DNA from 2 places in the uncultured Psychrobacillus sp. genome. Region 1 is predicted to be linked to the other one. Evidence: riboswitches for the same ligand, from Rfam matches in the RefSeq annotation. Region 1 holds a riboswitch; the other holds the start of a gene.
The links. A riboswitch is a leader RNA that binds a small molecule or an ion and turns the genes downstream of it on or off. The one in region 1 is predicted to bind S-adenosylmethionine.

Region 1 (16,659 bases):
TTCTTTTACATTGACGGTGTAGGAACCATTATTTCAATGTCTACTGCCTATGGTACGGACCTAGGCTTAAAATCTACTGATTTAATCATTGTTCTATTTGTTACCCAGGTAGTCGCAGCTCCATTTGCAATTCTATATGGTAGGCTGGCGGTTAGATTTTCTGAAAAGAAAATGTTATATGTAGGGATTATCGTCTATACCATTGTATGTACGTATGCATTTTTCTTAGAGACTATCACTGATTTTTGGATTTTAGCTATGCTAGTAGCAACCTCTCAAGGTGGGATCCAAGCATTAAGTAGATCGTATTTCGGCAAGCTAATACCAAAAGAAAATTCTAACGAGTTTTTTGGGTTCTATAATATTTTCGGTAAATTTGCTTCCATAATGGGACCTTTATTAATTGGATTTACTACACAAGTTACAGGGAATTCCTCTTACGGTGTATTTAGCTTAATCATCTTATTTATTATCGGAATAATAGTATTGACACAAGTGCCAGAACCAGAAGAAGCACCGAAGCCAGTTCCAGTAGATGCAGTCTAATAGTTTGCAAAAAGTGAAATTGCCACGTGCAATTTCACTTTTCACTTTCTGTATGAGATTCTAAATTTGCTATACTTTTATGCTCCTGCTTCCCCCTAAGGAGGTCATTATATTTCAATTTCTTTAATTACTTTTGCCGGATTACCGCCTACCACCACATTCGCAGGCACATCTTTTACAACGACAGCACCAGCTGCAATAATAGCATTATCTCCAATATTGACTCCTGGATTGATAACTGCATGTCCCCCTATCCAAACATTATTTCCAATCGTTACAGGTTTTCCATACTCCCTGCCGGAATTACGTTCTCCTGGATGCAGAGGATGTGTGGCTGTATAAATTTGCACACTTGGTCCAAGCATGCAATTGTCCCCGAAGCGAACTTCACAAACATCCAATATGATACAATCAAAATTCGCAAAAAAGTTATCACCAACATGGGTATTATATCCATAATCAAATCTAATCGTTGGCTCCATATAAACTAATTTCCCTGTAGAACCTAATAAGTCCATTAGTAGTTCACGGCGTTTTTCCCCTTCACTTTCAATAGTCTCATTATAAATTCTTACCTTTCTCCTTGCCTCTTCCCTGTCTCTAACTAATTCGGTATCTGCTGGATTATACAATTCACCGGACAGCATTTTTTCTTTTTCAGATTTCATTTTTATCCTCCTCATCTTTATACTTAACTGGCATTATATCTCTTGACCAAAGCCTAACATATTTAAGGTAGTTCCAACTTATTTTTTCTATATTGATCGTTAGACTTCTCTTGCCATTAGTTTAGTTAAATTCAAAAAGACAACCCAGTAATTTATTGAGTCGTCTTAATTTCTTTAAATATTTATTTGAATTTATTTAGATTGGAGCTTATCTCTTATGAGCCTTCTCTTTGTCCAAATAAGCGTAAATAATAAGAACAATTCAAATGCATTCGTGACCGCACCGCTCTCTACATTGATAGGAACCGCACTACCAATTGTCATAACGATTGCACCTATAAAAAAGACTGGCCATTTTGTTTTCTTCCAAAGAATAGCACTAGTCACGATTAATACAAGTGTTACTAGAAGAATCATAATTGGTGGCCCTGAAGCTTCTTCTGTAGAGACATATCTAAGAACCCCATATTCCTCCTCAGCCTTTAATGTAAGCTGAGACGCTTCCAACCATATTTCAATACCTATTAAAATCAATGTATAAATAATAGCTGATATCGTAAGCCATTTTTTCTTAGCCCATGCTATTCCACTTTCCTTCAATGTACCAACCGCAAATAAGACAAGTAATGGAGTTAAAAATGCATGCGTCCAAAATCGTAAGAGATTCAAGGTTTCCAGCAAATCACCTTCACCGATCCATCTCCCTATACCAATTATTCCATTATCATAGATGAGTGCCAAAATAATAAGATACACAAAGCTTGTCCACTTGAAAACATCTTTTTTCTTTATTCCTATTAATCCCCAAATAAAAAGCCCTATATATGCCGCTGTAAAAAATAAGTACAAAATAGTATCCATTAGTTTCCCCTCCTTCATTACTTCTTTCCCATAAAAGAGGGGTTATAATCTTAAATTTAATAGTTGTTTTTAACAAACATCCTATGTTCCATTACTAAAAGTTTATCATATGTATAAGAAAAGCTAGAAAACAGGATCATAAGGCTATTTCAAGGAACTGAAATGCAATAAAAAGCTGAGAACTCCACCTATAGCTCATCATTGTGTTTCTGCCTATTAACGATTATATTTTTAATTTATCTGTAGTTTAATCAGTGTCGTCATTTTTGAATTGAATATATTTTTGCGTTAATAATCCCGCATGAAATACATTTAATAACATTAAAATGTAGAACACAACCGGTCCAAAGAAAAAACTATTACCATCATTAAATTGTATAAAAGAAAAGGAAGCAATAATAAAGAGAGTGGCAGTTATTGTGGAAAGTATTAATTGACCCTTTGCAGATTTTATCATTTTGTCCCTCCTTAAAGATTACAAATCATTCAACTCTACCTCAAAAACAATGACCTATATCGTGTCATTTAAAGTCTCTACATTGATAAACTCTTTAATATTTTAACATAAATATCCAGTTACAACATGGGTAACCGACCTTTGCAGAAAGTCACTATTTTCCTTTAATCAATAATAAAAACACAGGAAAAATATCCTGTGTTAACTGTTATATTTACTATTTCGCAAAAGTAGCAGGCATGACAACAGCGATTACTTCCCCTTTAGCACAAAGGACGTCTCCAGCAAACACCTCAGAAGTCACCTTCCACTTTTTCGGATGTATTTCTTCCACCGTACCGATAGCCTTAAGCTCAACCTTTTGAGGAGTCGGCTTTAAAAAATCTACGTGAAGAGAGCCTGTCACAAATCTTGGAGGCGCTTCGCCACTTCCAGGCTCAAAACCATTTTTTCGGTGAAGAGCAAGTGAAGCTGAGCCGGTTCCGTGACAATCTACCAAAGCCCCTATTAATCCTCCATATACAAAGCCTGGAATCGCAGTATGTTCTTCTCTAGGTTGATAAATTGTTTCTGTTTGCTCTCCATTCCAATATGTCTTTAAATGATACCCCTCTTCATTTAAACGACCACATCCATAACACCAAGCAAAATCATCCGGATACTCATCCTGTATAGCAATTTTGTGTTCTGTCATTATTTCTCCCCCTTTAACAAACCATACAAAAAAGCAAACTATCAGTCAACTTAAATATAGAGTTTTCAAAAATAAATATTATTATTTATATAATGATTCTCTCCTATCTTGAAAGACTGGAATTCTACCTCTTACTTCTTCTACAAGATTTAAATCAATATCTACTAGACCGTTAGTTTCCTCCTCATTACCTAACCATACTATTTCTCCCCAAGGGGCAATCACCATCGAGTTACCATTAAATTCATTGTTCGGGTCTTTTCCTACTCGATTTACTGCCACTATATAGCATTGATTTTCGATTGCTCTTGCCTGCAGAAGAATTTTCCAATGATCAATCCGTGCAGCAGGCCATTGAGCAGGCACAAATATTACTTTAGCTCCTAGTAAAGAGTGGGCACGAAACCATTCAGGAAAGCGAAGATCATAGCATATAACCCCTGCCATCGTTATATTATCGATTTCGAATAAGTTTTTTTCGTTTCCTGCTTTTAAATACAAATGTTCATCCATTAGCTTAAATAAGTGGGCCTTATCATACTCAGTTATGATATCTCCAGAATCATTTACAATATACATCGTATTATAGAAATGGGAATCCTTCTTTGTAGAGACAGAGCCACCAATAATGTGAATATGTAATTCCGTCGCTAGCTTGGTTAATAATTTCTTTGTATCGTTCCCCTCTTTATCAGCTATCTCTTCTAATCTAGTCAAATCATATCCCGTGTTCCACATTTCCGGTAAAATGACTAACTTAGCCCCCTGCTTTGCAGCCTCTCTAATCTTCTTTTCAACGTTTTCAAAATTTTCTTTAGGATTACCAAATGCTATATCTAACTGAACACAAGCAATTTTCATACCGACACCACCTCTAGACATAATACTAAAAAGGTTATAAGATTTGACTAATATATGCAACTATTTAGAAAAAGAGGTATTGCCCATGGAATTTTCTGATCGTTTAAAAAATCTTCCTCCCCAGTTTTTTGCAACATTAGTACAAAAAGTTGCAAAGGCTGTGGCAGAAGGAAGAGATGTAATAAATCTTGGACAAGGTAATCCCGACCAGCCTACACCGGATCATATTGTAAAAGCATTATCAAGTGCTGCTAAAAACCCTCAATCTCACAAATATTCTCCATTCAGAGGAATAAATGAGTTGAAGCAAGCAGCAGTAGATTTTTATGCACGCGAATACAACGTAAATTTGGATCCTAATACAGAAGTCGCTATTTTATTTGGAACTAAAATTGGTTTGGTTGAACTACCTTTAGCTTTGATGAATGATAACGAGTTAATGCTTCTTCCAGACCCTGGTTATCCAGATTACTTATCAGGTATTGGGCTAGCCAATGTACAATTTGAAACAATGCCACTATTAGAGGAAAATGGTTTTCTTCCAGATTACGAGCAGCTTTCTACAGAACAAAAAGAAGCTGCGAAACTGATGTATTTGAATTATCCTAATAACCCAACTGGAGCTTCTGCCACTTCAGAATTTTTTCAAGAAACGGTAGATTTAGCGAAGGAAAATGGTATAGCCGTTGTACATGACTTTGCGTATGGAGGTATTGGGTTTGATGGAAAGAAACCAGTTAGCTTTTTAGAAGCAAAAGGCGCAAAGGAAATCGGTATTGAAATGTATACACTCTCTAAAACCTACAATATGGCTGGATGGCGTGTAGGTTTTGCAGTCGGTAATTCTAAAATCATTGAAGCTATCAATATTATACAAGACCATCTCTTTGTCAGTCTCTTTCCTGCGGTTCAGTCTGCAGCAGCCGAAGCATTAAATGGCTCTCAAGAATGTGTAGACGAATTAGTAGCACTTTATGAAAAAAGAAGAAACATTTTCATAGAGGCATGTAGAAAAATTGGTTGGAACGTAAAAGCTCCAGAAGGCTCTTTCTTCGCTTGGCTTCCAGTTCCAAATGGCTATACTAGCGAGGAATTTGCAGACCTTCTTTTAGAAAAAGCTGATGTTGCAGTCGCTGCTGGAAACGGCTTCGGTAAGCATGGAGAAGGTTATGTACGGGTGGGGTTATTAGTTGATGAGGATCGACTCGTCGAAGCTGTAGAAAGAATAGAAAAGCTACAGCTTTTTTAACAAGTAAATCAGTTTCTGTTTTTAAAATAACCAGTATTTTATTTTGAAAGTTTACTTAAAACTTCTTGCAAAAGTTATTTAAAATGAAAATGGCTATGTTAAAGGCAAAGGTAGACTTATGTAAAATGGTATTAAAAAGTTTGTGAAAGAATGTATTTAAACTAACGCTCGAGGCTAGTTTAATGAACTCAAAGCCTATATATTAATTTATTTCAAAATATGAATGTAATTTATGTTACAATTGGTTAATTATTGTAGGAGGTAAAAAATGAAAAAAAATATTTTTATAGCGATTGTATTTACTTTAGTAGCGATATTTTCCTTCACTATCACATCAGAAGCTTCATCAACACAAGTTATGTGGGGGAAAACGGAATTAAAAAAAGGTCAGATTGGTAAAGTAACACTTTACGCAGATGTGGCAACATATAAGGCGGATGGCTCTAGAGGAAAAGTGTTACCAGCAGGTGGAGAGTATCGTGTCTATACATTCCGTACAGATATATACGGAGGAGAATACGGTCTAGGGGACGGATTGTTTGTCAATATGTACAGTGCTTTAAAGTATGAAACGCCTTCTAAAGCAAAACTTGCATTATTAGTAGATTCTTCTACAAAAGTTATGTGGGGAAAAACGGAACTTAAAGCAGGTCAAATCGGAAAGGTTACAATCCTTAAGGAAACTACTTTATTTAAAGTAATTAATAGTGTTGATGGTGGCGAACCTGGTCTTGAACCTATCCGACAATTAATGCCTAACGAAGAATTCCGAGTGTATTCAGCTAAACAACCACTTGATGGATATGTTCCCATGTATGGTCTAGGTGGTGGGTATTATATTGTACAAAACAATACCATGTTAAATGGAGTTACTGTAAAGTATGAAACTCCATCTAGAGCAAAACTTGCATTACTGAATTAAAATAGTCACCGAAGGGGCTTTAGTAAAAAAATGCACATAAAAAGTGAGCTTGGAGATACATTTCCAGCTCACTTTTTATATGAATTTTAAATCACCCCTTACCTTTAACATAACCATGAAAATAAAGCGTAAAGCTAAATGTAAACCTTTTAAATGCTCCCATCTTAGTATTTCCACATAAATCACTTTTGTATAATTATTTATATAATATTCTATTTGAATTTTTCTAAACAATTATAAAAATATAAAAATATCTATTGACTTCAATAGAGCAGTGTAGTAAATTCTTTCTATAGTAAAAACGAAAAACTTAATAGATTATTATCTCTTATCAAGAGTAGCTGAGGGACTGGCCCGTTGAAGCTCGGCAACCATCTATACTAAAAAAGTATAGAAAGGTGCTAAATCCTGCAAAACATTTTGTTTTGGAAGATAAGAGAGGACAATACATATTTGTGTGCCTCTCTTTCTTTTGAAAGAGAGGCTTTTATATTTATTCGTTTTTATTAATACATATTCAGGAGGAATTACAATGAAAAAATTTAGCTTAGTGTTATCAGGAGTTTTATTAACAGGGTTGCTCTCGGCTTGTGGTGATGATGCTACATCAGGACCATTAGATGAAAATAAATTAGTTGTTGGCGTTACGTCAGGTCCACATGAACAAGTTACTGAGGTTGTTGCTGAAATTGCAGCACGTGATGGACTAGAAATTGAGATTAAGGCTTTTTCAGATTTCATACTTCCAAACACTGCCCTTGATGAAGGAAGCTTGGACGCAAACAGTTATCAAACTCTACCTTTTCTTGACTCATTTAACGAAAATAATGATACAGAGCTAGTACCAGTCGCTGAGACTATTTTACTTCCAATGGGCGTTTATTCTGAAAAGTATACATCCTTCGATGAACTGCCAGATGGAGCTACCTTTGGACTACCGAATGATCCAACACAAGGTGCACGAGCTTTAGACATATTAGAAGTAAATGGTTTTATCAAAGTGAAAGAAGGTAAAAAAGGAAATGCTTCTATTCATGACATTGAAGAAAACCCTAAAAACCTTGAATTCGTTGAATTAGAGGCAGCGCAAATAGTAAAACAGCTTAGTGAGGTCGATGCTGCAGCAATCAATTCCAATTATGCTTTAGAAGCTGGTATTAACCCTGGAGAAGAATCAATTTTGTTAGAGTCAGCTGATTCCCCATACGTTAACCATATTGTTGTTCGTAAGGAAAACGAAAATGATCCTGCCATCCAAAAATTCATTAAAGCATACCATTCCGACGAAGTTAGAGAATTTATTGAAGAAGAATTCCAAGGCTCCGCACTAGCAGGTTGGTAAATTAGAAAAGCGTAGGCGCCTATCTCTAATCGACAGGCAAATGGGAAAATGCGAGGAGGCAGGTCCACAGCCACCAGAGTATTTTCCCATTTGACCCCGAGGGGCAAGGCGCCGAAGCTAGACATCAAGAAAAACGCAAGCGTATAGCTCTGCCGGCGTTTCTTTAGAAAGGAAGATCATTCATGATAGTTTTAGAAAATATTACCAAAGAATTCAACAGTAAAAGTAGTACGGTAAAGGCTGTAAATAATGTAAGCATACACGTAAAAAAAGGTGAAATTCATGGGGTTATAGGCTATAGCGGTGCAGGGAAAAGCACGCTCATTCGCTGTGTTAATCTCTTAGAGAAACCAACATCCGGAAAAGTATACATAAACGGCAATAACATTACCCCCCTCCCCCCAGCGAAGCTACGTATGGTACGAAATAAAATAGGAATGATCTTTCAAGGATTTAACCTTCTAAAAACAGCAACTGTTTATGATAATATTGCCATTCCATTAAAGCTACTCGGCTATGATAAAACAGAAGTAAAAAGTAGAGTAGAAAAGTACTTAGAAATAGTTGGTTTATCTGATAAGTATAAAAGCTATCCAAACCAGCTTTCAGGAGGGCAAAAACAACGCGTCGCAATAGCTAGAGCCCTTGCACAGGAACCCGAAGTACTATTAAGCGATGAAGCAACAAGTGCATTGGATCCTGAAACTACTGATTCCATTTTGGATTTGCTATTAAAAATAAATAAAGAGCTGGGTATCACTATTCTACTAATCACTCATGAGATGAATGTCATTCAAAAAATATGTGATCATGTGTATGTAATGGAAAAAGGAGAAGTTGTAGAAGCAAACACTGCGATTAACCTTTTTACAAAGCCAAAGCATCCAACTACAAAGAAGTTTTTAAGCACAATCAGTCAACGAAATCTATCCCCGTCTCTAATTTCTCAGCTCCATGTAACAGGTGCTGTTACACGTTTAACTTTCGTTGGAGAGAGCACTGGTAAGCCCTTATTAGCAGAGGTTAGCCAAAGATTTGAAGTCCAGCCTAATATATTAACCGCCAATATCATCGAGTTGAAAAATGGGATTGTGGGTAATATTGTCATCCATTTAGTCGGAGACCCGGACCAAGTTCAGTCTGCAATCCAATTTCTAAACGAACGCGGTGTTGAAACAGAAAACTTGGAGGTGCACTCATGAGTGGAATTGAACAATTTACCAATCAATGGCTCCCATTAATCGGAAAAGCCACCATAGAAACTTTCCAAATGGTAGGGATTTCTTTATTAATCTCCATCCTAATCGGTATTCCCTTAGGTATACTAATTGTTTTAACGAGACCTGGGCAAGCATTACAAAATGCAATCGTATACCAGTTAAGTAACCTTCTCATAAATGTTATTCGTTCTATACCATTTATCATTCTATTATTTTTTATCCTACCATTTACGAAATTCCTTGTAGGTACGACCATCGGTGTGAAAGGTGTTATCGTTCCGCTAGTTATTTATACTGCGCCCTACATCGCCCGTCTGATGGAGTCCGCCCTTTTGGAAGTTCAAAATGGAGTAATTGAAGCTTATACAGCCATGGGGATCAAAACACGGTTCATTATATGGCATGTGCTGCTGCGAGAGGCACGACCATCTATCATATTAGGATTAACAATTGCAACGGTTGGATTAATAGGAGCAACTGCTATGGCTGGCATGGTCGGTGCTGGTGGTTTAGGAGATTTAGCTTATCGTTATGGACATTTACGTTATGAAACGGACGTTATGTATGTCATAGTTGTGATCTTAATTATTTTAGTTCAAGGCATTCAGTCTCTCGGCAACCGATTAGCTGCAAGATTAAAAAAGGACTAATTATTAAATCCATTCGTATAAAGAAAGTTTTAAACTAGTACTCCATGAGAGGTGAATACGTTGAGTAACGCTAAAAACAATGACCTACTATTAGGCAATATAGATAATAATGAACAGTATCCAATTGACTTTAACGAATTAGAGAAGGCTGCAAAAGAAACATTAGAGGCTGGTCCCTTTGGTTATATTCGATCATCTGCTGGTGGAGAAGAAACCTATCGAAAAAATATAAATAGTTTTTCGAAGTACTCAATCGTTCCACGATTTTTAAATGATGTATCTACCCTAAATACCGAAGTAACAATACTTGGTAAAACCTATCCTCACCCCCTCTTCATCGCTCCAGTTGGAGTAAATAAAATTGCACATGAAGATGGAGAAATTGCTGTGGCAAAGGCTGCAGCTAATTATGAGTTTCCTTACATACAAAGTACTGTGTCAAGTTTTTCTATTGAAGAGATTGCTGCCGCAACTCCCGGAAGCTCAAAATGGTTCCAGCTCTACTGGTCATCTAACAAAGAGATAGCGTTTAGTATGGCTAAACGTGCAGAAGCTGCCGGCTATGAAGCAATTGTCCTGACAGTAGACACAGTTATGCTCGGTTGGCGAGAAGAAGATATTCGCAACCAGTTCTCTCCTTTAAAGCGCGGCTTTGGCCAAGGTAATTATGCTTCAGACCCTGTTTTTATGGCTGCTTTACCAGAGCATTCTCAGGAGGTTATCGTTGATAGTATTTTGGAGAATATATATCATCCTACCTTGAACTGGAATGATATTGCTGAGCTAAGGAACCACGTTTCCCTCCCAATTTTGATTAAAGGGCTCCTCCATCCAGAGGATGCCAAGCTAGCAGTTGAACAAGGAATAGACGGCATCATTGTCTCTAACCACGGTGGACGGCAACTGGATGGCGTTATTGCCAGTATTGATGCACTTCCTGGTATTGTAGAAGCTATTGATGGAAGAATTCCTGTTTTATTTGACAGTGGTATTAGACGAGGCTCTGATGCTGTAAAGGCTCTAGCTCTTGGTGCCTCTGCTGTATGTATCGGTCGCCCCTTCGTTTGGGGGCTAGCTGCTGGAGGACAACTAGGTGTAGAAAGAGTCCTAGAGAATCTCCTGCAAGAGACAAAGGTTTCTATCTCCTTGGCTGGTGTTCGTAATATGAAAGAGCTCCAGCACATGATGGTTACGAAAGAATAACGAGATTAGATGAACAATCAAACAAATAATGAAAACCCCCGTTCTATGAAAATGGGGGTTTTTGTGTCTATCAAATGATCGGTACATGGTACAAACACATTTAGGAAAAAATTAGTATTTATTTATTTTTATATAATGTTTGTTCCAGTTTTGTTCGACATACCGGTATGCTCAAGGTAGAATGCCGATACAATGTATGACACCCTTTAGCCATTTGTTTTTCTGAAGCATCCTTATTCCCTAACTGTATGTCAGTTTACATTTTAGACATTAATCGTTTGGCAATGGCTTGGAATTCCTCTGGACCGATACCAGGAGCGAATTCTTCCGGGAGAGATTCTAATTCAGGAATTTTATAGCCTTTAGGACTACCTTCCTTCACAATTAATTGGTCCCCACTTGTAGGATTCTTACCCTTCCAGATTTTATCAATGTCTTTATAATCGCCTACGTTGTTCCATGTAAAAAGTACATTCCCATATCCTAAATCCTCGTATTTTCGTGCCTGATCAAACGCACGATTATTAAGGTTAGGGATTGGCAACATTTTAGTTACATCTACACCTGTAGCTATTTCAAGGGCTTTTGCATAAGCGATAATATGCGTCCCTCCGCGAACTAATAAATATCCGATCATTTCCCTAGCAGTTGGGTGATCAGTCATTTCATATACTCTCATTTTATGGGTTCTTGCACCACATTCCAAAAAGAAATTATGCAAAAGATCTAATACTAGGTTACCACTCGAAAATACATAATCTCCTCTCCAAGGATTCCCCATGGAATCTCCGGCTAAGGAGGTTTGAGCATTGGCTATAAAAGCATAAGTGTTTCGCATATTTTTGGCATCTTGTAGTGGTGCCACATCTGGTTCTCCACTGAAGCTAGTTCCTTTATATAATAGATTTATCGTATTGGAGACGAGCTCCACATGACCAAATTCCTCCGCTGTTATACTGGCTACCAAATCATAGAATGGTTTTAGCTTAGTTTTGCCACGAAAGTTAAAGGATTGATACATATAGTTGTTAAGTGTCGACATTTCACCAAATTTTCCACCTAAGAGCTCCTGCACAGCGGAAGCCGCATTTGCATCTCCATATTCTAAATTGGGCAATTCAATCAACAATTTATCTACTCTATTAAACAATCAACCATCCTTTCATTTAGATATGTTCGGAGAAATCCAAACGATAGCTTGTATACGTACATAAAAAGGAACTCCACCTACATTTACGACAAGATGATCTGGAGCGACTGCTGTCAATTTTCCTTGAAGGATATTTTTAGTCGTTTGCACTGCAATATTAGTGCCTATTAAACTTTCTGCTGCTTGGAATACATAACCATCAAATGGACTTACAAACTCCACGCTACTTCTTTCATTCAACTTCCATCATCCCTTCTTTGCATTCATATTAGTTTATGAGAAAATGTAGTATATGGTCACATTACTCAATAACTTAAGAAAAGGAAGAGAAAATGATTAAAAGACTTTTGGTAACTGGGTATAAAGCCCATGAATTAGGGATATTTAATGATAGCCATCCTGGAATTCCTATTATAAAAAAAGCGATTGAGAATCAAATGCGTGCTCTCCTAGATGAAGGACTGGAATGGGTTATTCTTAGTGGACAGCTAGGTGTGGAGACATGGGCAGCAGAGCTAGTAGTGGAGCTAAAAAAGGAATTTCCCCAGTTAAAATATTCTATTATTACACCATTCCTGGAACAAGAGAAAAATTGGAATGAGCAAAAGCAGGAAAACTATCATAGGCTTATTGCACTTGCTGATTTTCATACGAGCGTGACAAAAAAGCCTTATGAAGCGCCGTGGCAATTTATCGAAAAAAATAAATTTCTCATTAGAAATACGGATGCCATGTTAATCATTTATGATGACGAAAATGAAGGTTCACCAAAATTTATAAAAAAACTTGCTCAAAGTTATGCAGAAAATAATAACTACCCTATAATTAGTATTGACGCATACGACTTACAAGTAATTGCAGATGAAGAAAGGAACGATTATATATGATAAAAAAGAAACTAACTCAAAAAATCACGGAAATTGCAGGAGAACATATCTCACTGACAAAAGAAGAGCATGACTATGCTCTAACTAATGAACTTTTATCGGAAACTGCCAGTATATCCGTAATAGAAAGCGACAAACTATTTGAAAATGCCATCATTGAAAGATTCGTTAAAGAAACAGAGGAATTAATCTCAAAAGAATCTAACGCCTTTTTAAAAACTCCTATTACTCATTTTAAAGAAAAAATGAACGAGTTTATGTACTTAGAGACTCCTCATTTCGAAACATTAAGTGTAGACGCTATCGCCTTTGAGTACGATGAAGTATTTGAAGTATATACAGCTATGTTCGGACTATCCCTTCAAAAAAAATATGGAGATGCAGTAAAAGCATATTTGAATGAACATTTTGATGGAAAAGCAATGAATTACAGTGTCATGTTCTCTGCTGGAGATGGCTTGTGGGAAGTCAATCTACCTTTAAATTATATTGACGATTTTGACACAAATTATACAATAGAAGAAACATACCAGTTTTTATATCGTTTCCTGTTCTCATTAGTAGCTTCGACCGAAAACTAAATGCATGCATAATCGTGATCCTTAAAAATCACGGTTATTTTATTTCAAAAGTGTTACAGGTGCCTGGCACCTGTAACACTTTCTTTTAACTTAGCGTGCATACATATTTTTGTTTGTTCTGTTCACACTAATTTAGATGTTTCAATACATCTTAATGGAGGAGGAGAATAGATTGGATAACACATACAGTCAAAATCACAGTGAAACGATGAATGGGCAAACGGTTGTACCTCATTTTAATCATGGTGCGCACGAATTAATGGATGTACATGAGGTATTGTCTGCAGCAATCGGTGCATTAAACTTGAGCACCATTTTACGTCCACACGTGAAGGATCAGGAATTATTAAGCATTCTAGACCGTCAGTATGCTTTTGCTTTAGACGAGTATAATATGCTGGTGGAATGCTTTAAAACTGGGAAAGACCCTTCACATCGCACTGCATCTTATAAGATGGCCACGCAAAATGATTTTACTTATGGTCTAAAACCGTCATCACAACCTAAAAAACCTATCCAAAGTGCTTCAGAGATAAATGACGAAATGATCTCCGGTTATTTGTTAAGCTCTGCTAAAGCTGGAGCTGCTGGTAAGGTTCCTGCAGCGCTAGAAGCTACTAACCCAGTTGTGCGAAGAGTCCTTCAGGATTCAATCCCTAACTGTATTGAGATGGCTTACGAGCTTTCCATTTATCAAAACAAGCATGGGTATTATCAAGTACCTCGCTTCGAAGAACAAACTATGGAGCAAATCTTAAACGCGTACGGTACTGCTCAAGGTCCAATGTACAAAATGCAATAGTAACCTAAATAGGCGCTTTCTGTTCCCCTTAAGGACAGAAAGCGTTTATTTCTTAATAGTATTTTGTCTTTCCTCACCCTTTTCCAGTATAATAAAATAAAGCCATATTAATGAAAAGGTGAAGATAGATATGCAAGTTGCTATTTTTGATTTTGATGGAACGTTATATGAGGAAGAGACTTTCAAGCTGCTAATGAATCACTTAAAGGTGCACCCGACCTATCATCCGCAATATAAACGTTTTTATAGATCCATCGTCCCGCCTTATATTGCCAATAAACTTAAGCTTTATCCAACTACTAGTATGAGAAAACGGTCCATGCAATTATATCTAGAGGCTTTTGAAGGAAGAACACAAGATGAGATGTATCAATACTTTGACGAATTAAAAGAGCAAATGCAGCAAAGCTTCAATAAAAAGGTTTTAGAAAAATTGAATGCTCACCAGCAAGAAAATGTACATATTTATCTAGTCTCAGGTGCTTACACCCAATTTTTAGAACGTGTCACGGAAGGAATTACATTTACCGATATCATCGGAACGGAAATCATATATAAAGATAACTATGTGTATACAAAGTCTCCCCTAGAGCATGTAAATGGCGTGATGAAGACGAAAAAGCTACTAGAAAGACTAGAAGGACAAGAAATAGATTGGGAAAACAGCTATGCATACGGAGATAGCTATTCAGATCTACCCGTCCTTGAATTAGTCGGCAATCCTGTCGCTGTAAAGCCTGAGGAAAAACTTCGAGCTGTTGCCCAAGAACGAGGATGGGAAATACTTAGATAGAGAAACTTTTATGTTAGACAGACTCTCACAAATTGATGCCAACACAGCCTTAAAGCTATCTAATCAATGATGATTGGATAGCTTTTTTTATGTGACCGAACGATTTTGCTCAGTAACCGACCGATTATTTGGCAGAACCGACCGATTTTGCTCAGAAACCGACCGATAATTGGACAGATCCAACCGATTACGCCGACAAATCGACCGTTTGTCAAATATATAATAAAAACTAACATATATTTCTATCAAAAAAAGACCTGCTAAGAATTAATCCTTAACAAGTCATCCAAAAACTACATCCTCACATTAATATCCTTCTTATATAAATAGTCTTTAATCTCCGAAATAGTATAGTCTCCATAGTGGATCATCGAGGCAACTAAAGCTGCATCTGCTTTTCCATCTGTAAACACTTCTTCGATATGATCTAAAGTACCAGCTCCACCAGAAGCAATAATTGGCACATTTACTTTCTCAGATAGTAGCTTAATAAGCTCCACATCATAGCCATTTTTCATACCGTCCTTATGAATACTTGTACAAATAATCTCTCCTGCTCCAAGGTCAGTTGCTTGCTGTGCCCACTCTACTACATCCATTCCTGTTTTCTCATGTCCTGAATGTGTGTATACTTCCCATCTGATAATTTCATTGTTCTCATTATAAATTGGCATGGCATCCAATCCTAGCACCACACATTGCTTACCGAATATATCTGCCGCTTCTCTTAAAAGCTCTGGTCGCTGTACAGCAGCGGAGTTAACCCCTACCTTATCTGCTCCAGCGCGAAGCAACCTTTTAAAGTCATCTATCGTTCGAACACCGCCAATTACCGAAAAAGGTATGTATACTTGCTCTGCGACTCGACGAATCCAATCTATCTTTAAGTCTTGGTTTTTTAACGAAGCAGTAGTATCCAGATAGATTAACTCATCCGCCCCATCCTCTGAATATTTCTTCCCTAGCTCTGCTGGATCTCCAATTATCGTAGGGTTTCTGAATTGTACATATTTTACTGCTTTATCTCCTAAAACATCTATTGCAGGAACAATTCGTTTTCTAAGCATGCTCGTCAACTCCTTGCTTGCAGTAATTGTCTAGCAATTGAATGCCGTGTTTACCACTTTTTTCTGGATGGAATTGTACACCCATCACCTGGGAATTTCCGATCGCACATGCAAAGTCAGGTCCATAATTTGTCACACCGATTATGTGATCCTCTATGCTAGGCTGTGCGTAATAGGAATGAACAAAATAGAAGTCCGTGTTATCTGGAATATCTTGAAACAAGAAATGATTTTGCACATCCTGCACTTGATTCCAACCCATATGTGGAACTTTTTCCGCCTCTTCACCAAACAAAGGGACTGTTCCTGGTAGAAACCCTAAGCACGGAACATTACCTTCCTCACTAGTCTCTAAAAGAAGCTGCATTCCTAAGCAAATTCCTAAAAGAGGTGTCCCCTTATCAACTTCTGCCCGTAAATAGTCACTTAAGCCTGTCTCATTTAAAACATCCATGGCCACCTTGGCATTTCCCACACCAGGTAGGATTAGCTTTTCTATTTCATCATCGTGCTCGCTAGGTTTGGTGATAAGCTTAATCTGATAACCAAGGCGAGTAATTGCCTTAACCACACTATGTAAATTCCCTGCTCCATAATCTATTATGCCAATCATGCTGTTCCCCCTCTTCAATCTCTTACTTTTATTATGCCATCAGTTGACAGAAAATAAAAGAAAAACTTTAGTCTGCTAATATGATAGCGTAAT
Region 2 (16,659 bases), on a different contig from region 1:
TCGACAACTCATGCGTATAAAACGTACGAAAAGCTAAGAAAGGAGACATAAGATAAAGCGCAGCTGAAGAAATAGATTTAATATCAAACCCTATCAACCTCTGTCCTATAAAACCAATAAAAAAGATAATAAAAACCGGCAAAATAATCAGCAATAAATCCATCCAAACCCACCCCTTAACCATTTCTCAAATATTACAGGTGCCAGGCACTTGTAACATAAACAAAACAGAAACAAAACAAAAACAAAGACAAAAAAACAAAAAACTAGTCCGGTATCCGTAATATATATAACTATATCATTTGTGGAATCTTTTTTCTGAAATAGTTTTATGGTTATGTTAAAATTATATCGTATTATACGATATAAAAACGGGGGATAAAAAATGAGTATACAATCAAATCAACTAAATGAATATTGGACTGACATTTATTTTTATTTACATTATCCACATGTGGATAAAATAACTCATCAAGCAGTACGAATACTTCAACTTCTGGATAAACATTCGGACGCTGGAATTAATGAGGTAGCAAAGGTTTTAAAGATTTCACATAACACGGCCTCCGAGCATGTCAAAAGGCTAATTGAGAAAAATTACATAGTTAAAGAGAGAAGTGGAGAGGACCAGAGAAGAGTTATTCTTCGATTGACCGGATTAGGATCCGATGTTTTATATCGAAACACAAGTCTGGATGATCAAAAATTATCGAAAGTCTTAGATCAACTATCGCAGGAAGAAAAAATAATAATTGAAAAAGCATTTCAAACCTTAAGTGAGGTAGCAAAAAAATGTACATTTTAATGAAGGTTATTATATCCGCTATTATCATAGCTATGGTAACGGAGATTTCGAGGAGATTCCCCACCTATGGAGGTATTATTGCAGCATTGCCTTTAGTGAGCTTACTTAGTATTGTTTGGTTGTATGTTCAAGGAGAGCAATCCTCTACGCTGAGCAAGTTCGCTTTAGGAGTGCTTTGGGGATTCCCAGCCACCGCTGTAATGCTACTGATTGTATATCTGGCATTACAAAATTCGTTGCATCTTTTTGTTTCCATTTTGCTAGGGATTGCTGGGTGGCTGTTCTTCTTATACATACAAGAAACCGTGGTTACTTACATTAAGCACATCGTCTAATGAGAGGCTGGTGTTAAACCAGCCCCTCATTCATATCGAACACCATTAGAAAGAACTGCTAATATACCCCAATCTAATACTATAAAAGTTTTGTTTTCTTTTACAATTATTTTTTTCTTTATGAATGAATGGATTATACGATTTAAATGCCGTTGAGTTGTTCCAATAAGGGAGGCAATTTCCTCTGTTTGGTTGGTCGTTATCTCTCTACCAAAATGATTATGGTTATCTCTAGTAGTTAATAAGTAGCTTGCAAACCGAGCTTCTACTGTAGCTAACAAGTTTACTCTAGAAGCTGTTGTACACGTTTGTAGTTTATAGGCTAAATGCTTCGATAATTCCCTTAAAAATAAAGGATCCTCCATTAAATATAATTCTATCGTTTGCTTGTCTAAAAATAATAAAGAGGTTTCTTCTACTGCTTCCACCTGTGATTGTATTTCTACCTTTTGAAAGAGTTCTATATCTCCAAAAATTGCTTGAGGATGACAAAAGCGTAATAATAATGATTTTCCATTTTCTAAGCTAGTGGTGACCTTTGTCTTACCACTTACTTGAAAATAAATTCCATCCAATTCATCTTCTTCTTTAAGAATAACTTCACTGGGACTATAGGAACGAAGGTGAAAGGACAGATTTTGGAGAGACGTAACTTTCTCCTGCATATTAAATTGGGATAAATACTGATCAATGATTTCTAAGGTCTTGATAATTTTCATCTTTTCCTCCTTTTTGGACATATGTCCTTTTTTAATTATATAGCAAAGCGATATGATTATTTTATAGAGGGGGTTAATGAAATGAAGTTTATTTTTGATTTAGATGGAACGATATGCTTTCAAGGGAAGCCTTTATCTAATGCGATGGTACAGGCATTGGAAGAATTATTGGAAAAGGGGCATGAGGTAATTCTAGCCTCAGCAAGACCGATCCGAGATTTACTGCCGATACTTCCTAGGCATTTCTATCAGTTGCCTATGGTAGGAGGAAATGGAGCTTTTGTAGCCAAGGAGGGACAAATCATTTCAAGTACTCATTTTGATAAGCAAACATCGGAAAAAATTATTCAGCTCATAGAAAAATATAAAGCTCAGTACCTAGTGGACAGCGAGTGGGACTACGCCTATACAGGAGACGAAAACCATCCAATTAGGATGAATTTAGATACATTACAACAAGCTGAAAAAGTGGAATTACATAAGTTGAATAAAGTAGTAAAAGTAGTCATTTTACATAGCAACAATCAAGAAAACCTATTACATGAACTTAAACAGCTCCCAGTAGAAATTTGTAACCATGGCCGGGAAGGAATTTTAGATATAAGTCCATTGGGTGTTGATAAATGGAATGGACTCCAAAAGCTTGGAGTCCTAAGTAAGCAATTTATAGCATTCGGAAATGATGCAAATGATATTCCTATGTTTCTCCAGGCACAAAGCTCTGTTTGCATTGGAAATTATGAAGAGCTAATTAAGATTGCCACAGCACAGGTGGCAAATGAGGAAGCGCTTGTTTTGAATAAACTAAAAGAAATTGCAAAAGAATTGTAGACAAAAACCCATTTGAATCAATTGACATTTTTTATAGTCATTTTGACAATTATAGTTGTCAAAATGACTATAATTGTATATATTGGAAAAGAGGAGGCGGGGAATGGTGAAAAGCCGTTTAAAGGAGTTAAGAGCAAGAGATGGACTCAATCAGACTGAACTAGCTAAGTTAGCTAAAATTTCTAGGCAAACTATTAGCTTAATAGAGCGAGAAGAATATATGCCTTCTATATTAATAGCTGTACGTATAGCTAGAATTTTTAATGAGCCTGTAGAAAATGTCTTTTTAATAGGGGAGGAAGAATAATGAAAAAGATGTTCACAACAATTGTTAGTTTACTGCTCGGAGGGGTAGCTGGTTTTACGATCACCTATGCTATCATGATGGGCAAAGATCAGGGTCGCGAGGCATGGGACCATCCTGTAAATCTGATTTTATATATTGTTTTGGCTATGATTCTAACTCTTTTAGTAATCGGTCTTGTGTTTATAAGGAAGATAAAAATAGTTAATTCCCAAACATTTGATGGGGAACAAGAGGATTTAATGGAAGAGTACAAATACAAAAAGGTCGCTGATTTGGGTATAGCTGCTAATATTTCACAGGTCTTATCTATATTAGCGGTTGCAGTTTCTATTCTAATGACAAACAATACAATTTTACAAATTGGTTTTATACTTTTGTTCATAGCTAGCTGGACCATTCCGATGTTTAGTGCAAATTTTATAAAGACAAGTTATCCAGAAAGAAACCTTCCGAGCATCCAATCAAAGGACTATGAGCAACGGCTTATGGACTCTATGGATGATGGGGAGAAGTACGTGACCTTACAAGGACTTTATAAATCGCATCGATTATTCAACCTGTTTATGCTCACTGGTATTAGTTTAGCTGTTGCATTTTCTTACTTTAGCGAGCAATCGCAAATTTTTTCTATAGCAGTAATGTGCTTAGTCTTGCTGGTAGTGAACACAAGCTATTTAGTAGTTGTACGCAATAAATAAGGGGGATTTTAAAAATGACAACGGGACAATTGCTTTTATGGATAATAGGTTTATCTATACTTTTATATTTTATTATCAAGTGGGGAGTAAAAAATGGGATTAATGAGTCTATGTTAGTCTCAGAGGAAGCTAGAAGGAAATATCGACAAGAACAAGAAGACAAGGTGCAAAGGTCCATAGACGATTTAAAGAACTAAGATTTCTTATTTCGGTATGCCACCACCACAGAAATCCAAGCAGCCATGATGGCTTATCTTTTATACTTGCTCGCTGTTTGTTTATTAAAATAAAAACTGATACCTGTCTCTAAAATAAGACAAGTATCAGCAACTTAGTTATCCTGCATGGGACCATGTAGTAGGGGTTCCTGCTTTTGGGCAGTTTGGAAAAGTAGAGCCAGCCTCTAGAAAAGCTTCATCTCCATCTTCATCCACATAGCGACCGGATGTTAATACTTCCTGCCCTGAGCTGTGGGTATGACTTTCAGAGCGTTTCCAATACGTAACTACTTCCGTGTCGGGACAGGAAGGGAACTTCGAACCTTTTTCTAAAGTTCTAGTACTACCAGACTCACACGTATAATTACCGGTTTCTTCTACGACATCATCTGTTGTATATTCATAAACTTTACTCATCATACATTCCTCCCATATAGAACTGATATCTTATTTAAATAGATACCCTAACAGGCAAATGTAAAAACATTTCTACTAACGTTATTCACATGTGGGTAAGTCAGTTCCAGACATCCTTTGCTATTTGGACTACATGGCGAATTTTTGCCCATTGTTCCTCTTCAGTTAATATGTTTCCTTCCTCAGTAGAAGAAAATCCACATTGAGGACTCAAGCAAAGCTGTTCTTTTGGTACATATTTAGTAGCATCTTCGATGCGAGCTTTAACTAATTCTTCTTCCTCTAGGTCTCCATGCTTAGACGTAATCAGCCCTAGGACAATATTTAAATCCTTTCGATTAACATGTCGTAAAGGCTCGAAACCACCAGAGCGCTCATCGTCAAATTCTAAAAATAAACCATCCACATGTAATCCACCGAATATAGTTTCTGATACTAACTCATAGCTTCCGCTTGTAATATAAGTGGATCGGAAATTTCCCCGACAAATATGCATGGTCACTAGCATATCGGCTGGTCTTTTAGAAATAGACTCATTAATAGCCCTTGCAGAAAGGGATAAGGCTTGCTCTAGCGATAACCCCCTGTCCTTTAAGGAAGCGAGGCCTTCCTCGGAAAAGGAGGTAGCCCATGAAGTATCATCAATCTGAAGATAAAGACAGCCCTCATCGTAAATTGCCTGGATAAACCCTTGATAAGCTGTGATTAAGTCAGAAAATAATTCCTCATCATTGTTATACACACCTTCCTCAATTGCAGCTCGGTAATAAAGCATGTTCGGACTAGGAATAGTAAATTTTACAACAGCATCCCCAGCTGCTTCTTTTAAAAACTTGAAATGCTCAATCATGTAATGGGTACTAAAGCCAATCTTTCCTGTCACCTTAATACCATGAGCTTTTGTTTGCACCCCTTTAAAGGAGAGTCCCTGATCGGTTTCATAAAATTCCACGCCATCTAGTCCGCTTAAAAAATCGAAATGCCACCATTTTCGACGAAATTCTCCATCTGTGATAGAAAGTAATCCAGCTTCCTTCTGTTTTTCTATGAGTTTAATAATCTCTTCATTTTCCACTTGAGTTAGCTGCTCTTGGGAAATATCTTTTTGTTCAAATTGAGCCCTTGCTTGCTTTAAACGTTCCGGTCTCAGGAAGCTTCCAACGTGATCTGCTTTGAAAGGTGCTTTTACAAGTAATTGATTTGTCATATTAAATTCCTACCTTCTATTTATATTATGTTGCGATTACTACTGTCTATAAAATCAAATAAAAAGAGGGCTCGCTTCATAAGAAGAGAACCCTCAATATATATTGAAGTCATTCTTCTTATCTTCAAGACTTAATGTCTATTGGATTTAGCACCACACCTAAAAGGCTGGTTGCTGAGACATCATAGGGCCAATCCCTCCGTCTCTCTTGATAAGAAATAAAATATTAAATTATCTAAATATAATAAAAATAAGTTTAACATGGGCTTTAAACAATTTCAAGGGCTACCTTACTTAGGGATAGCTACCCAGTGACCGTCGGATACCTCAACCAGCTCAGAATTCTTTAATTGATACTTGTCAGTAACATTAGACTCTTCCATGAGCACACGCTTTTTCTTGGCCTCTACTTTTGGGTCAGGGATTGGAATGGCTGCTAAGAGAGACTTAGTGTACGGATGCTGTGGATTAGTATAAAGCTCCTCACTTTCTGCTAGCTCTACAATTTTTCCAGAATACATGACAGCAACGCGATCACTTATATGTTTTACCATGGACAGGTCATGTGCGATAAATAAGTATGTCAGGCCTAGTCTGTGCTGTAAATCCTCCAAAAGCTCTACAATCTGTGCTTGTATAGAAACATCTAAAGCCGATAGAGGTTCGTCACAGACGATAAAATCAGGCTCAACCGCAAGTGCTCGAGCGATACCTATACGTTGTCGCTGTCCACCAGAGAACTCATGTGGATAACGTAATGCATGCGAGGGCTCTAAGCCTACCAATTCTAGTAATTCCTCTACCCGCTTCTTTCTCTCCTCTGCATTTTTGCTCAGACGATGAATATCTAATGCCTGCCCAATAATGTCTAGCACCTTTAAACGAGGATTTAAGGAAGAGTAGGGGTCCTGGAAGATGATTTGCATATGCCGACGCATCGTTTTAAGCTCATTTTTACTTAAACGATTAATGGCCATTCCTTGATATAGCACATCTCCATCTGTAGGCTCATGCAATCGAAGAATCGCCCGACCGGTAGTAGATTTACCTGAGCCTGATTCTCCTACAAGACCAAGAGTTTCCCCGGGCTTTATAAAGAAGCTAATATCGTCAACCGCTTTTAAGACATTCCCGCGACTTACTTGAAAATGCTGTTTTAAAGATTTAACTTCCAGCAGTGGCTTTCCATTTTCTAATCCAATAGAACGAAGAGGAGGTTTCTTCGGCTTTTTCTTCTCGTCTAAACGAGGTAAGGCATTTAATAGTTTTTTCGTATAGTCATGCTTTGGGTTAGCAAAAATTTCTTCGGTAGTTCCTGTTTCAACGATTTCTCCATTTTTCATCACAGCTACACGGTCACACATTCCAGCGACAACTCCAAGGTCATGAGTAATTAAAATAATAGAGGTCCCAAAGCGCTTCTGCATATCCTTCATTAAATTTAGTATTTGAGCTTGAATGGTCACGTCTAACGCAGTAGTTGGCTCATCTGCAATAAGTAGAGTAGGCTTACATGCTAAAGCAATGGCAATCATAACTCTTTGACGCATACCACCAGAAAACTCATGCGGATATTGGTTATAACGTTCTTCACTATTTTTAATTCCTACAAGCTTGAGTATCTCAATAGCTTGTGCCTTTCCCTCTTTTTTCGAGAGCTTTTGGTGCTTAATAAGGCTTTCTGCTATTTGAACGCCGATACGAATGGTTGGATTTAAAGAGGTCATTGGATCCTGAAAAATCATACTGATATCTCTTCCTCTAATAGCTTCCATTTCCTTCTCTGTTTTTGTGTGGAGTTGTTCCCCTAAAAACTCAATGGAACCATTTTTCATGAAGGAAGGAGGAGAAGGTAAAAGGCGCATAATGGAACGGGCCGTGACGCTTTTTCCACTTCCAGATTCTCCGACTATGCCCAATGTTTCTCCTTTTTTAACCTCAAAGCTAACACCTCGAACAGCCTCAAATTCATTGTCATTTGTTAAAAAGGAAATCTGTAAATCCTCTACTTTTAAAATAGTTTCCATGAAAACCACCTATCTGAATGAAATCTTCGTATTGTTTATGATTCATGCTCTGTTGTTAGAGAGCGTATATTTAAAGTAATATGAGCGGTTTCTACAAAAAAGAAGACTAAACACGCACATTAGTGGCGCATTTAACCCTACTCTAAATAGACTAAATAATTTGCGTTGACTTAATGGTAGTTCGAATCTATACTATACTATACCACTCGGATTTATACAATATGGAGAGGGGGGATTTAGTATGGGAAGAAAACTTTCTTCCAACGCATTTAGTTTTACCTACGGAAGACTACAACATCATTCCTTCTATAGTATTTTGTTATTTTTACTTGGTTTGCCGGTTCATATAATTACTTTTATACTCTTTTACTTAAAAAAACAGAAGGATCCTCATTCTTCCTTAAAAAGTGATTTAAAGTCTGCACTTGAGACAAGGGGAGTGCGAGAGGAACTGTACGAAGAGTATAAGGAACAATATGAACGAAAGCATGCCTTTTTTAATGAAAAAATTAATAAAGAAAAAATGACGGCGGAAGTAAATAAACTAGTAGAAGATCGAATAGAAAAGCTTGTATCTACTGAAATGGAAGAAATACATCAGTTAAAAGGCACGAAGCCTCTTACTTATACATCCTATTTTCAAAGTCTGTTAGAAAATACAACATTTCTCATTATTTCATTTATACCAGGCTTACTGATGTACCTTTTGTTAGGTATATATAGTAATGCGTTCAGTAAATTTATTTTTGAGAGACTTATTATGAGTGTCTTTGTGATAACGGGTGTTTCCATTCTAGTATTTACTATTTTATACTTGTCACCATTTGATCCAGCTGCCAATCTTTTAGGGGAAAGTGCAACGAAGGATCAGATTGCTGCATTCAACCAAATGCACGGGTTAGACTTACCTTATTTACATCAGTTATGGAACTCGGTAAAAGGCATCGTAACATTTGATTTAGGAGCATCCTTTACGGGAAATGAAGATGTCGCAACAAGTATTGCAAACAAGTTTCCAGTTACGCTAATGATTGCTATCTTTTCTTTAGTGATGGCTGTAGTGATCGCGATCCCAGTAGGAATCATATCTGCAACAAGACAAAACTCGTTCTTAGATTATTCCTTTATGTTCATTGCTTTGATCGGCTTGTCCATCCCTAACTTTTGGCAGGGGCTTATCTTCATCTTGAACTTTTCTATTAAGCTACAATGGCTTCCAGCAACCTATAGTCCTCAAAACTATTTGTCGATTATTATGCCTGTAGTTGTGCTCGGAACAGGTCTTACTGCTTCGGTAGCGAGAATGACACGTTCATCCGTTTTAGAAATTATAAATGAGGATTATATAATTACGGCAAAAGCAAAAGGCTTAAACCAACGCCAAGTGCTTTGGAAGCATGCAATAGGAAATGCAATGATTCCAATCATTACGGTTATCGGACTACTGTTTGGTGGAATGCTAGGTGGAGCAGCTGTTACAGAGAAAGTATTCAATATTAGTGGTATTGGGAGTTATATTGTCGACAAACAGTTTATACCCGATATCCCAGCCATTATGGGTGGAGTTATTTATATTGCAATAACCATTTCCTTAGTGAACGTGCTCATCGACATTTTATATGCATTTTTTGATCCGCGTATAAAATCTAAGATGAAGCAACTGTAAGAAGTAGGTGTAAAAGTGGTATCTAAAAAACAACATGCACTAAAGCTGTCACGAGAATATACTCAGGCAAACTTTGCTGGAGTATTATCTCTTCTACTGACAATAGTTTTATTGTTTAATAGCTTTAATTTTGATATGGGTACGTTAAAGCCAATTGCTAGTAGTGTTTCAGCTATATATGCATTTTTTACAGCGATTCAGTATTTTATAATCTGGAGAATGAAGCGAGAGCTTTTGAGTTTAGGGCATTTAAAAAATGCTACTAGAAGGCTTGGCTATGTCCAAGTAACCGCTCTATTAACTGGTAATATCTTCATAGCATCATTCGGTTTTAATTTGATCAAGGAGAAGAAAACACCAGAATACACATTCAGCATTTGGATGATTTTCAACCAGCTGTTTATTCTAGTTATTTCTGCATTAAATCTCTTTAAACCATATGTGTCGGACACTTTTTTACCTGCAATGGGTGCTTTACTCGTCATTTTAATTATCCAAGTGTTTACTTTGGTGGCTGTAGCTAGGTATGTCAGTGATGAAGGCGCGCCTGGGTGGATGCAAGGCTTAGCGATTGTATTAATTATCACTTCGTTGACAGGTAATATTTTCAACTTACTGCTTGGCGTTAGCTTAATCATTAAAACGCGTAGTAACAGTCTGTCACGAATAGTGAAGTGGAACACAATGTGGGATAAAATCACTCGTAATTCTACAGCTATACTAGGAATGTTCTTTATCGTTCTTATGTTCGCGTTATCAGTGTCTAGCCGTTTTACTTTTGACTATGATATGGCAGTAGAGAATAACTATGAGGCACTGCTTCAGTCGCCAAGCTTGGAATATCCGTTCGGTACAGATAATTATGGCAGAGATGTATTTTCTCGAATTATCTTCGGGGCGAGAATTTCTCTAATTGTAGGCTTTGCTTCTACGTTAATACCATTCATAGTGGGAGGGGCATTAGGAGCATTGGCTGGATATTACAGCAAACGTACAGATAACATCATTATGCGTTTGCTTGATATTTTGTACGCAATTCCAGGGATATTACTTGCCATTGCAATTATTGCAGCATTCGGAGCAAATACTACGAATCTTATACTAGCTTTGAGTGTTGGTTCTATTCCGACATATGCTCGAACAATGCGAGCGAATGTGATGATGGTCTCGAATTACGAATATGTAGATTCTGCCCGAGCTTTAGGGGCTTCCAATCTATCGATCATCTTTAAGCAAATTGTTCCAAATTCCCTTGCACCTATGATTGTCAAAGCTACACTTACAATAGGTACAGCAGTAATTGCAACGAGTAGCTTGAGCTTCTTAGGTCTTGGAGTAGAGCCACATATACCTGAATGGGGCAATATTTTAAAAATAGGTAGTACTTATTTAGAGTCTAATTCCTATTTGGCGATTATACCTGGCCTTGCAATTATAGGTCTCGTATTATCTTTTAACTTTTTAGGCGATGGACTTAGAGATGCATTTGATCCGAGAATGGATTAAAGCAAGCTCAACAAGGAGGAAAAAGTAATGAAGAATACAAAAGCATTATTGGCTTTATTGTTAACGCTAGTTTTAATATTGGCAGGTTGTGTAAACACAAAATCAGACGTAGATAAAGCAACAGACAAATCTGATTCTAAAACAGAGCAGGGTAAGGTAGTAATTGAGCTGTTAGGGATGAGCACTGGAGAAGCGGACATGAATATTGTACGTGACCAGTTAATCAAAAATGGCTTCGATGTGAAATTAAATATTCAACCAGACTACGGTAGCTTCACTGCGCAAAAAGATGCAGGAAACTATGATTTAGCTTTATCTAGCTGGACGACTGTAACGGGTAACCCCGACTATGCAGTACGTGCGCTTTTTAAAACAGACGGTGATAACAGCATTATGTCTGACAAAAAAATCGATGAGCTGATTGAAGAGGCTAGCACAGAAACACCGGAAGAGTACACAAAAACATATAAAGAGTTCGAGGATCTTTTAGTCCTAGAAAAAGCATATATTGCACCGTTATATAATTCTTTTAAAGCGCAAGGAGTAAATAAAGAAGTATTGAATGCGGATACTGTGAGATTGGCTAAATCTCGTGCAATCGCTTGGGAAACAATTGACTTTGTAGATGCTTCTAAAAGAGATTCTGCACCACTGATCATGCAACAGGGAATGGCATCCTTAACTTCATTAGATCCTATTAAAGGAAATGATGGTTCTATTAATACACTAAATACAAATATGTACGTTCGTTTAGTTAACTTAACAGACGATGATAAAGTAGTTTCCGACGGTTCTCTTTCATTGAACCATGCAATCGCAGATGGCAATAAAGATTATTACTTCTTACTAAGAGATGATATTAACTTTGCAGCAGTAACAGATAAAAAAGCAGTTGATACGGGAGAACGCGTAGGGGCAGAGGATGTCGTATTCTCGATGAACCGTGCAAAAGACAGCAAATCAGTTCCAGACCATCGCACATATAGCTTACACGAAAGCATGGAAAAGATTGAAATCGTATCAGATCTTTCAGAGCTTGATGTGAAGCAATCTGGCAGTGATATTACAGTGAAGGAAGCTTTAGAAAATAATGTGGATACAGCAATTTCAGAGCTAGTGACAGATAAAACACAAGCAGATGCAGCTAAAGGGAAATACCAAGTAGTTAAAATTACAACGACTAATCCATTCCCACAAGTTTTAAATTATTTGGCTCATCAATCTGCAGGGATTGTGTCTAAAAAACAAGTAGAGAGCATCAACACTTACGATGTTGCTACCTTCGATGTAAACAAAGATATTCCTTACGGGGATCAAAATACAGTAACGGAAGGTGCTTCTTACAATAATACGTTATATGCTAGTGGGCCTTACATCTTATCCCACAAAAATGATTATGAGGCAGTATTCGTAAAAAACCCAGCTTATATGCAAGGAACTGAAAACGAGCCGAAGATTGCAAACGTAACCGTTCGTTTCATTGCAGATGCAGATAGCGCGCTATCGGCTCTTCGCAACGGAGAGATTCATATATTTAATGGAGTTCCTGAAACAAAATACAAATTAGTAGAAGATGATAGCAAGCTAACTCTTCAGAAAAACGATAGCAATGCTGTAAGTTATCTGCTATTTAATACAAAAGGTCGTGATGTATCAGAAAGCGAATCTTTACGTAAAGCGATTCTGTACTCGATCAACCAGGATGAAATCATTAACTATTACCAAGGAAACAAGAAAAAAGCAGTATCAACTGTAAGTCCTCTTGTAGAAACGGGTAACGAGCTTAAGGCAGATGCTGCTAAGGTAAATGAGTACTTAGAGGCTTTTAAAGCAGGTAAATAAATAATATTAAAAGGCATACTCGTGTAAGCGGGTATGCCTTTTTTGTTAACTTTATTTTTAAAATTGAGCTAGAATATTTTTTCCTAGCTCATGTTCCTTTAATATTGTCTTTGACTAACGCAACAGTTAGTTTAGGCGTAACATTTCAAAAAAAACTAAGCTCATGAAAAATCAACTCTAGCTTTTAACAGAGCCTTTTAAATTTACGCGTGTAAAAGAACTCAAGACTCTTTTCAAAAAAGGTTTTCGGACTTTCTTTTTTCTAGATAGGTAGTTATGTCCTAATTTAGATTGTCTTACTTCCTTTTCCAAGTCAGCCATTCGTTGCTTTGCATATTCTATATCATTAATCGAAATCATTATTTTTCTCCTTAAGGAGAAGTCCAATTATATTGTTAAGGTGTGGCTAGCACCATTCCTGTTAGCCACTTTTCACTTAAATAGTGTGTTGGCAACTCCAATTTATTTTTATCTACAAATTTATTAATCTGCTTATCACTCTTTTTTGATATCATCATTTCTTTTCCTCCTTTATTTATTGTTTACCGATTAAACTATTAGCATCATTTTTGTCGACTGGGGTTTTTCTTTCCCCAACCATTGCTATCCACTTTCGAGAGATTCCTTTTTTAATAACTTTCTTCGCTGTTCCATGATCATCATCACCAGCACTCCTTTTCTTATTATTTTGTTTATATATGCAACACGCAATGCGTGAAAACACCAAAGTAATTAAAAATGCACAAAAAAGAGCCCACGCTTCTTTACATAAGCGTGGGCTCATAGAAAAAAACGGCATAACATGCCGTCAGTATTAATTATTTACAAAAATAATAATTAGCTGTTGGGCACGAAATCAATATACGATTATTTTTTGAAGTTTTAAATGTAGTCATTTTCCGTACCTCCATTTCTAATTTAAATATCTAACTACTTGAGGATATCATTGTTTATTTCTGAATGTCAACATATTTCTGAATATTATGTACAAGATTGTATCTCAGTAGCTTCACATCCCAATTTGTTGCTGATTATTTTTCTACTAATATCCACCGATTAAATCCTATTTTTTTTCACATAGGATAAGCTATATTTTGTCCTAAAAGATACAACTGTATTACGGAGACTAAAAATTTACAAATCTTTTTCGATCAAGCTATTATCCTCCTTAAAATATATAAGCATACAAAGACCCACGTGTCCTCTTCGGCTATTTGAAATATTTTTAGAAAAATTCAAACTTTGGGTGTTTGGGAATCGTTTACTATATAGAGAGAGGAGCTTGCGATTTTGTTGACTGTTTATGAACTAAGAGAATTAATGTTTCAAAATACAGAGTCTTTAATACGTTTAGCTTATGGTTATGTAAAGGATCTTCAAGCGGCAGAAGATATTGTACAAGAAGTTTTCATCAAATTTTATCATCAGAATTATTATGAAGAACGTGGGGAGCTAAAAGCTTATTTAATGAAGATGACTGTTAATAAAAGCAAAGACTATTTAAAAAGTTGGACCTATCGGAAAGTTCGCATACAGAGCAAAATCTTCTCAACAGCAGGCAAACAATATGTGGACGAATTCGTGAAAAAAGATGAAGAAGCCATTATTGGAGATGCAATTCTTGAACTGCCCTTCAAACATAGGGAAGTTCTCATACACTTTTATTTTAATGAAATGACAATTTCGGAAGTAGCACATTTATTATCCATTCCTGAAAGTACAGTAAAAACTCGGTTAAGTCGTGGAAGAGACCTATTAAGAAATCGACTGAAAGGAATAGAATGGGAGGCGCTATTAAATGAATAAATTTATCCCAACTAAAATGCGAGATTTAACCGAAAGTAAACAACGGGTGATGCAAAATGTAGTAAGTGAGATTGAAAACAACTCGAAACGACCAAAACATCAATGGCGATTTGTTGCGGTTTCTTTTGTTTTACTAATGTGTACAATCCTTTTTATCTTAAATATTAAAAATGAACTGCCCTCAAACAAGCTACAGGCTACATCAGAGCAACGTTTTGATTTAACAAAGCCTTCATTCATAGAGGAACGAGGAATCCTTTATCTGCAGGGTATAACGTTAGGTGACTCTCATAAAAAGGTTATAGGGGTCTTAGGCGAAAATTATTCAATTATACAAGAGGAAGATAGCAAAGCAGACCTCATCATGGACTACGACGGTCAGGCCAAATTCTACTTCGATGATGATAAATTGAATTCAGCAGTTTTCATGAATGTAGATAAAAACTATTTCAACCAAGTATTTAAAGATTACGATGGATTTAAATTTTTCACATTTATTTATACAGACTATGATGGTCATTATTTCTACTCGAATGAGACAAAACAAATAATAAAAGCCATAACGGGGACTTCTGAAGGGAAATTTCAATTATCCTTGTCCTATAACGATCAGAATTACCTAAATGCTGAATATCTATATAAAATAGAACAGAAACTTAATAATCAACAGCATTCTCCATCAGACATTAAAATTGATTTAGTTAATCCAACAGTCTTTGAGGAGCAAGGGCATCTTCACCTTAATGGAGTAACATTGGGTGACTCATCATCAAAAGTACTTGAACGCTTTGGTAATGATTATCTAATTGGTCAAGTGGATGGAGATAGCTCCGACTTCGTTTTAAATTATGATAAGCAAGCGAGCTTTTCTTTTTACGAAGATAAACTACTATCAGTAGTACTCACAAAAGTTGATAAAGACTACTTTGATCAATTATTTAATGACTATGAAGGATTTAAATTTGTTTCTGCTTCTAGTGAAGACGATAAGATTCGTTTTATCTACTCGAAAAAGACGAATAACATAATAAAAGCAACAACACAAACCCCTAACCAGGAGCTACATCTCTATCTATCCAATGCTGATCCTAACCTCTTTGAAAACCCAAATTTTCTTGAAGCGATGGAACAATATCCAGATTAATTTTTACACTATCTCTTTTACTGGTAACGTATGTAAGTATCCAATTATTTCTGCATATAAAAAAGGCACCTGGTTTCTACGATCCAGTTGCCTTTTTCTATAATTATCGACAATAGCTTAGAAGAAAAAATAAAGTATGAGCACAATTACACCTAAAATAATGGAAAGCCATCCTACAATAAGCTGCTTGTAGTGATACAATGCTACGAATCCTAAAACAATTGCAGCTAAGCCTAGCCAAATTGGGTAGAAGAAAAAGCCTACGATTGCTAGCACGATACCAAGAAGCCCTATCCATAATCCTGCGTTATTAACCATTTTATACCCTCCTTATCATGTCGTGTTATGAGAACGAACTACACAGCTGTTCTTATAAACTAGTATATGAAGGGGGATACTAAGACTGTTGAGCAATATGCTAGGGGTCTTTCTAGTAAGACCATTAAATAGGTATAGCGATGGAGCCGTGCCCGTAAAAGGTATAGCACGTGTAATATTATATCGCCGAGTTTTCTAGTTTTTTGGATATAAAAAAGAACTGAAGACAAATTTCTTTTAGTTTGTCTTCAGTCCATAAGAGATAGACTTATATTATTTCCCGCCTAAAAGATCAAAAAGCCCACCAGTTATGCTTCCTTCACCTTTAGATCCTCCACCTGGAGTTTGGGGAGCAGCAGCAAACACTCGACTCGCTAAACGGCTAAATGGAAGGGATTGAATCCACACTGTTCCAGGGCCACGAAGAGTAGCGAAGAATAATCCTTCACCCCCAAATAGAGCTGTTTTAACTCCCTTAACCATCTCAATGTTATAGTCAACATCTGAAGTCATAGCTACTAGGCAACCCGTGTCCACTCGTAATACTTCCCCAGGTCGTAAAACCTTTTGGTGAATAGTTCCTCCGGCATGGACAAATGCAAGACCATCTCCTTCAAGCTTTTGCATGATGAAACCTTCACCACCAAAGAATCCTGTACCTAACTTACGTTGGAATTCAACTCCCACGGAAACTCCTTTAGCTGCGGCCAAAAATGCATCCTTTTGGCAAATTATTTTTCCTCTATACTCGCTTAAATCCATTGGGATTATTTTTCCTGGATAAGGGGAAGCGAAGGAAACGTGTTTTTTACC

Region 2: it holds a riboswitch for S-adenosylmethionine, as region 1 does, so the genes downstream of both, Q0371_RS00415 (5-methyltetrahydropteroyltriglutamate--homocysteine S-methyltransferase) here and Q0371_RS12905 (MetQ/NlpA family ABC transporter substrate-binding protein) in region 1, are expected to answer to the same signal.

What each region holds. Positions count from the first base shown of each region.
Region 1 is NZ_CALIED010000066.1:82,476-99,134, forward strand. It holds gene Q0371_RS12865 (MFS transporter) at 1-546, shown strand, start outside; gene Q0371_RS12870 (sugar O-acetyltransferase) at 654-1,214, opposite strand; gene Q0371_RS12875 (hypothetical protein) at 1,407-2,075, opposite strand; gene Q0371_RS12880 (hypothetical protein) at 2,323-2,532, opposite strand; gene Q0371_RS12885 (PaaI family thioesterase) at 2,750-3,226, opposite strand; gene Q0371_RS12890 (carbon-nitrogen family hydrolase) at 3,308-4,087, opposite strand; gene Q0371_RS12895 (pyridoxal phosphate-dependent aminotransferase) at 4,173-5,336, shown strand; gene Q0371_RS12900 (hypothetical protein) at 5,605-6,258, shown strand; SAM riboswitch class I at 6,584-6,697, shown strand; gene Q0371_RS12905 (MetQ/NlpA family ABC transporter substrate-binding protein) at 6,791-7,600, shown strand; gene Q0371_RS12910 (ATP-binding cassette domain-containing protein) at 7,783-8,802, shown strand; gene Q0371_RS12915 (methionine ABC transporter permease) at 8,799-9,470, shown strand; gene Q0371_RS12920 (alpha-hydroxy-acid oxidizing protein) at 9,531-10,673, shown strand; gene Q0371_RS12925 (manganese catalase family protein) at 10,930-11,823, opposite strand; gene Q0371_RS12930 (YuzF family protein) at 11,836-12,063, opposite strand; gene Q0371_RS12935 (DUF1273 domain-containing protein) at 12,156-12,710, shown strand; gene Q0371_RS12940 (branched-chain amino acid aminotransferase) at 12,707-13,291, shown strand; gene Q0371_RS12945 (spore coat protein) at 13,500-14,093, shown strand; gene Q0371_RS12950 (HAD-IB family hydrolase) at 14,224-14,886, shown strand; gene hisF (imidazole glycerol phosphate synthase subunit HisF) at 15,180-15,953, opposite strand; gene hisH (imidazole glycerol phosphate synthase subunit HisH) at 15,946-16,566, opposite strand.
Region 2 is NZ_CALIED010000006.1:517-17,175, reverse strand. It holds gene Q0371_RS00460 (AEC family transporter) at 1-163, opposite strand, end outside; gene Q0371_RS00455 (MarR family winged helix-turn-helix transcriptional regulator) at 386-805, shown strand; gene Q0371_RS00450 (DUF3147 family protein) at 793-1,140, shown strand; gene Q0371_RS00445 (Crp/Fnr family transcriptional regulator) at 1,167-1,859, opposite strand; gene Q0371_RS00440 (HAD family hydrolase) at 1,941-2,690, shown strand; gene Q0371_RS00435 (helix-turn-helix transcriptional regulator) at 2,797-2,997, shown strand; gene Q0371_RS00430 (DUF3169 family protein) at 2,997-3,695, shown strand; gene Q0371_RS00425 (DUF6019 family protein) at 3,710-3,892, shown strand; gene Q0371_RS00420 (hypothetical protein) at 4,031-4,330, opposite strand; gene Q0371_RS00415 (5-methyltetrahydropteroyltriglutamate--homocysteine S-methyltransferase) at 4,431-5,537, opposite strand; SAM riboswitch class I at 5,653-5,755, opposite strand; gene Q0371_RS00410 (ABC transporter ATP-binding protein) at 5,828-7,564, opposite strand; gene Q0371_RS00405 (ABC transporter permease subunit) at 7,806-9,230, shown strand; gene Q0371_RS00400 (ABC transporter permease) at 9,246-10,736, shown strand; gene Q0371_RS00395 (ABC transporter substrate-binding protein) at 10,764-12,578, shown strand; gene Q0371_RS00390 (hypothetical protein) at 12,756-12,938, opposite strand; gene Q0371_RS00385 (hypothetical protein) at 12,974-13,096, opposite strand; gene Q0371_RS00380 (hypothetical protein) at 13,114-13,377, opposite strand; gene Q0371_RS00375 (sigma-70 family RNA polymerase sigma factor) at 13,869-14,384, shown strand; gene Q0371_RS00370 (hypothetical protein) at 14,377-15,528, shown strand; gene Q0371_RS00365 (C4-dicarboxylate ABC transporter) at 15,646-15,846, opposite strand; gene Q0371_RS00360 (TIGR00266 family protein) at 16,120-16,659, opposite strand, start outside.